DNA from 2 places in the Bacillus sp. CZDM1 genome. Region 1 is predicted to be linked to the other one. Evidence: riboswitches for the same ligand, from Rfam matches in the RefSeq annotation. Region 1 holds a riboswitch; the other holds the start of a gene.

The links. A riboswitch is a leader RNA that binds a small molecule or an ion and turns the genes downstream of it on or off. The one in region 1 is predicted to bind lysine.
Region 2: it holds a riboswitch for lysine, as region 1 does, so the genes downstream of both, ACY3XC_RS27885 (transporter substrate-binding domain-containing protein) here and ACY3XC_RS03975 (aspartate kinase) in region 1, are expected to answer to the same signal.

Annotation. Positions count from the first base shown of each region.
Region 1 covers NZ_JBUESO010000001.1:746,582-749,787, forward strand. Annotated here, with positions in the region: gene ACY3XC_RS03970 (YslB family protein) at 1-446, shown strand, start outside; gene ACY3XC_RS03975 (aspartate kinase) at 579-1,799, opposite strand; lysine riboswitch at 1,921-2,099, opposite strand; gene uvrC (excinuclease ABC subunit UvrC) at 2,169-3,206, opposite strand, start outside.
Region 2 covers NZ_JBUESO010000025.1:25,534-28,739, reverse strand. Annotated here, with positions in the region: gene ACY3XC_RS27890 (5'-nucleotidase C-terminal domain-containing protein) at 1-762, shown strand, start outside; lysine riboswitch at 1,101-1,282, shown strand; gene ACY3XC_RS27885 (transporter substrate-binding domain-containing protein) at 1,388-2,224, shown strand; gene ACY3XC_RS27880 (amino acid ABC transporter permease) at 2,287-3,030, shown strand; gene ACY3XC_RS27875 (amino acid ABC transporter ATP-binding protein) at 3,053-3,206, shown strand, end outside.

The DNA of each region.
Region 1 (3,206 bases):
AAAGTACTGCCGTCGAACTTATTTTACAATCGGATGAATCAAGAAATATTTCACTATTTGGTTACGAGCTGATCAGAGAATTTGTATTGCCAGAAGTTTTAGGCAAAGACACTCCAGAGATTCTGTATTGGGCTGGAAAAAGTCTAGCTCGTAAACACCCATTAAACACTTTTGATGACATCATCGAATTCTTTACTAGAGCCTCATGGGGACAGCTCGAAATAAAAAAAGAACGAAAAGATGAAATCGAATTTGAACTAGTCAGCCCGCTAATCGTTTCTCGAGTCAAGTCAAAAGCAGAACACTACTTCCAAATCGAAGCAGGCTTCCTAGCGGAGCAAATCCAACACCAAAAACAAGTCATCGCCGAAGCCTTCGAACACCCAATAAAAAAAGCAAACAAAGTCCAATTCACCGTCAAATGGGATCGAAAAGACACAATTTAATAGTGTTATTTTCTTTTGGTGCCTCTTTTGGTGCCTCTTTTGGTGCCTGTCACCATCCGTGGACACTGTCCACCTCAGGCGGACAGTCAGGGTAAAAGTATTCCTTGGAGGGTTTCCTCCAAGGATACTTTTTTATGCTTCGCTATTTAGACCAAATGCCTGGTGCAGGACTTCTACTGCTTTTAGCATGTGTTTTTCTTCGACTACTGCTGAAACTTTTATTTCTGAGGTGCTGACCATTTTAATTTGAATTTGGCTGGCAGCCAGTACTTCAAACATTTTAGCTGCGACACCTGGGTTTGAAATCATTCCGGATCCAACGATGGAAACCTTCGCCAGTTTATTTTCAGCGTCAAGCTGATCATAATTCAGGACATCCTTGTTATTTTCAAGGACATTTAACGTCTCTAACAGGTCATCCGTTTTAATCGAGAAAGCAAGATTTGCTGTTTCTGCTTCTGTTGTGCTTTGAACGATAATATCGACGTTTAAATGGTTCTCAGCTAATGTTGTGAAGATTGTTGATAAACTTGTTAAAGAATTGGTAAGACCTAACACGCTCACTTTAGTAATTTCATCTTCAAATGCCACGCCACGGACTACAAGGTTTTGTTCCATTGATGCTTCCTCCTCAATCACTGTTCCTTCTACTCTCTCCAAACTTGAGCGAACTTCAAGTCGTACTTGATAGTTTTTCGCAAATTCTACTGCTCTTGGATGCAGGACACCTGCTCCTAAATTGGCAAGCTCAAGCATTTCATCATAAGACACTGATTTTAATTTACGCGCACTCTTCACATATCTTGGGTCAGTCGTGAAAACTCCGGTTACATCTGTATAAATATCGCATTTATCAGCCTTTAGCGCAGCAGCAAGCGCCACCGCGGTCGTATCAGAACCGCCTCGACCCAGAGTTGTAATCTCGCCATTTTCGGTAACCCCTTGGAAACCTGCAACAATTACCACTTTCCCATCTGCCAGCTGATTTTTTACAGCATCTGTATTTATCGTTGTGATGCGGGCATTTCCATGGATAGGCTCTGTGACAATTCCAGCCTGCCACCCAGTAAACGATACGGCTGGAAGCTTCTGCTCATTCAGGGCCATTGATAATAAGGCAATCGTTACCTGTTCACCTGTGCTCAACAGCATATCCATATCACGTTTATTTGGCTGTCCAGAAATTTCTTTCGCTAGATTCACCAGCTGATCAGTTGATTTTCCCATCGCTGAAACAACCACTACAACCTGATTCCCCTGATCAGTTTCCGCTTTTACCCGCTGTGCTACATTAAGTATTTTCTCTACACTTCCGACTGAAGTGCCGCCAAACTTTTGAACAATTAAACCCATCGTTTCCCCTGCTTTCAGTTATAGGTTTAGCTATCATTATAGTTTTCCCCGCAAAAAAAATAAAAAGCAATGAGAGGGCATCTCATTGCTTAAATACACAAAAAAAATTCTGCGTTCTACAATGTAAGATAGCTCTCCAAGACATGACATCTTGACAATCCGGCATTTATTCAATACAGGACCAGCAAAGAAAGAAATGAGACTTTCTTCACTTCGGCGAACATCCCCTTTCATGATTCTTCCCAGAAGCTCATCCTTCTCAGAATCATTACTATTGAAGCTCGCACCTCTACCTTCACTTTAGTATAAAAAAGTGATAGTAATATAATTTTCACTCATTATAGCATAGTGCCATTATTCTGACAATCACTAAGATTGAAGTTTTTTCATTAATTCTTCCACTACAGGAGCTGGAATACCCAGCGCTCTAAACTCTTCAAATGTGGCTTCTTTCATTTTCTTAACCGAACCAAATTCCTTTAATAATTGTTTTTTTCGTTTTTCACCTACACCTGTAATATCATCCAGCACCGATTGAAATGCACTTTTTCCACGTGTTTGGCGATGAAAGGTGATCGCAAAACGGTGAACCTCATCTTGAATTCTTTGTAATAAATAAAACTCTTGGCTGTTTCTGCCAAGCGGGATAATTTCAAGCGGATTGCCATATAACAAATTAGACGTTTTGTGTTTATCATCTTTCACCAATCCAGCCAGTGGAATATCCAAGCCCAGTTCATTCTCTAGAACGTCTCTAACAGCCTCCACATGTCCTTTTCCACCATCAATAATAATTAAGTCCGGGAGTGGCAGTTCCTCTTTGAGGGCTCTTGAATATCTCCTTCTGGTTACTTCACGCATCGATTCATAATCATCAGGACCTACCACCGATTTTATCTTATACTTTCGATACTCACGCTTATTCGGCTTCCCATCAATAAATACGACCATGGCAGATACCGGGTCTGTCCCCTGAATATTAGAATTATCGAAAGACTCAATTCGGTGAGGGGTATAAATACCCATAAGCTCTCCAAGATTCTCAACAGCTTTGATGGTTCGAACCTCATCCTTTTCAATCAGCGAAAATTTCTCATTCAGTGCAATTTTTGCATTTTTGATTGCCATTTTAATCAAATCTTTTTTCTGACCACGCTGCGGCTTTAGTACTTTCACTTGAAGAAGCTGCTCCGCTATGGTTAAGTCAACTTCATCCTGAATGAGAATTTCCTTTGGCTTGAAATGATTCGATTTTTCGTAAAATTGACCAAGGAAAGTGAGAATCTCTTCTTCAGGTTCATTGTAAATTGGAAACATGGAAACATCACGTTCGATTAGTTTTCCTTGGCGTACGAAGAAAACTTGAACACACATCCAGCCCTTATCGACTGCATAGCCAAACACATC
Region 2 (3,206 bases), on a different contig from region 1:
AAACCGGGAGAAAATCCAGGCAATAAACCAGGCGAAAACCCAGGTAATAAACCTGGAGAAAATCCAGGTAACAAACCAGGTGAAAATCCAAGTAAATCAAATGAGGTTAAACCGCCAGTAGTTAAAGAAGCTAACAAGTATACAATTAGTGATGAGGCTCTAAAAAATCTTGAAGAAAAAGCAATCGTTGTTATTGAAGTTGATAATAAAATGAATGCAACTGTAACACTGACAAAAGAACAGATTCAAGCTTTAAAAGATGCAAATGCAGTAATTCAGGTTAGCAATGGAAATGTAGATGTGCAAATTCCTGCTTCTATCCTGCCGTTAGCAGAAAACCTAGATATTAAAGTGAAGAAAATGGCAGCCAATGGTTCACTAGCTGTTTATGACTTTACCATTGAAGCTGATGGCAAATTGTATGAGTTCAAAGAAAAAGTTAAACTTACATTCAAAGTTGATCCAAAACAAATTGTGAATCCTAAGAATGTAAAAGTTTATTATTGGAATGTAGAGGAAGAAAAGTGGGAACTAATCGGGGGAGAATACAAAAATGGTGAAATCTCAGCTTATACCGATCACTTCAGTACGTATGGTGTATTCGAAGGCGAACCAGAATCTAATAAGATTCCTGCTCAAGCTGATCATGAACTTCCGAATACAGCAACAAACAACTTTAACATTTTACTAGCAGGATTATTATTAGTTCTATCTGGCGGCGTTTTATACTACGTTAAAAGAAGAAATGCTATTTCAAATTAATAGGTAATAATCAAAAGAAACAATGAGATATTATGGAAATCAACATTCAATTATTCGTTTTTTATAAGTAATTGAAAAAAAGGTAGGCGTGCTAATTTATTGCACGCCTTTTTCTTCGTTAGTATCCTGATCTTTATGCTTTTTCCAATCAGAATGATATTTTCTGTAAAGCTGGTACTCCAAGTTAAAGAAATCGATATCATGTTCAATCTATGATTAAAATGTTTTTAATCCTTTGGAACAATAGTTTGGCAGAAATTGCCCTAAATAACTAGTTGACGGATTTCGACAAAATGCTGTAGTATATTAATATAATTTAATAAGACCTCACTTTTTTTCAGTGAGGTAGAGGCGCGATATTTAACAGTCTTTAGTGGAGCTTGAGAAGCCGTGATGCTAAGGAGAAGGAAATGTCGCCGAAGTTTGTAATATTCTCAATATTACATGCTGGGTCTGTAGTTAAGAACTGCAGGACTGTCTCAATAAACTTTCCGGTTTATTGAGTTGTGCTATCTCATTTGGGATAAAAGAGTGGACTTAAGGGAACTATGCATATTGCGGCCTGAGTTTATCTCAGGCCGTTTTTTGTTTATAGTAAACTATTAAAAAACAGGGGGAGAGCAACATGAGAAATAAGTTATCATTATTTATTGTTTTATTGGTTTCGGCTATGGTTCTATTAGCAGGATGTGGGACAAGCAAGGGTTCTGATTCTGGAGCATCAGAGGATAATACGTTTACGGTCGGCCTTGAAGCGGGATATGCGCCATTTAACTGGACTCAAAACGATGATTCCAATGGTGGAGTTAAAATAGACGGCTCTGCAGAATATGCAGGTGGGTATGATGTGGAAATCGCAAAAAAAGTGGCTGAAGGTTTAGGGAAAGAATTAGTTATTGTCAAAACAGAGTGGGATGGCCTTGTACCAGCTTTACAATCAGGTAAAATTGATGCAATTATCGCTGGTATGTCACCAACAGCAGAACGTAAAGAAACAATCGACTTTTCAGATAACTACTATACATCCAATTTAGTGATGGTTGTAAAAAAGGGCAGCAAGTATGAAGGTGCTACTTCTATCCAAGACTTCAAAGGGGCAAAAGTTACAGCTCAATTAAATACCTTCCACTATTCAGTGATCGATCAAATTGAAGGTGTAGAAAAGAAAACAGCAATGGACAACTTCCCAGCTATGAGAGTAGCCCTTGAATCAGGAATGATTGATGGATACGTTTCTGAGCGTCCAGAAGGAGTTAGTGCCTCAGCTGCAAATGAAAACTATGTAATGGTTGAATTTGAAGAAGGATTTAAAACATCAGCAGATGATACAGCAATCGCAGTCGGACTTGAAAAGGGCAGCGACTTAACAGATAAAATCAATGAAATTTTAGCTGGTATCTCAGAGGAAGACCGTACCAGTATTATGGATAATGCTATTAAGAATCAACCAGCAGCAAATTAATCATGAGAAACCGGCTGTATTGAATCATACAGTCGGTTTTATACAGTAAAGGAGGATAAAAGATGAGTCTTGAGTGGGTCATTAAAATAATTGCAGAAAACTGGCCTATGTTCCTTCGTGGCGCTGGTTTAACACTATTGATCTCTCTTATAGGGACAATTATTGGGGCAATTATTGGATTAGCGGCAGGGGTAATCCGAACCATCCCAATGCCTGAACGTGGGGCAAAGAAAGCTTTGTTAAATGTAATTAACGCAATTCTATCAATCTATATTGAATTCTTCCGTGGAACACCGATGATTGTACAAGCGATGGTTATTTATTATGGTTCTGCGTTAGCATTTGGTATCGATATGAATGTTTTTGTTGCAGCGATTATTGTTGTATCAATTAATACGGGAGCCTATATGGCTGAAATTGTACGTGGTGGGATTGTTTCGGTCGATAAAGGACAGTTCGAAGCAGCTCATGCTATCGGAATGACTCATTTCCAAACGATGTGGAATGTAGTATTGCCACAGGTTGTTCGAAATATTCTACCGGCAACAGGGAATCAATTTGTTATTAATATTAAAGATACGTCCGTTCTGAATGTTATATCCGTTACAGAATTATATTTTGTTACAAAATCGATTTCGGGTAATAACTTTAGATATTTCGAATCATTTTTCGTAGCATGTATGATTTATTTTGTGATGACCTTTATTGTAACAAGAATATTGCTATACCTTGAAAAGAGATTAGATGGTGCTGACAACTATACGATGATTGGAAACGACACACAAGGAGAAGTAAATCAAAAATAATGGGAGAAGGAGGAGAGAGAATATGGAAAAGATTATTGATATTCAACATTTAAACAAATCCTTTGGAACACATGAAGTATTAAAAGACATTAATTTTTCGGTGAATAAAGGAGAAGTTGTCTCCATCATCGGATCCTCAGGATCTGGTAAATCAACTCTTCTTCGCTGTATTAATC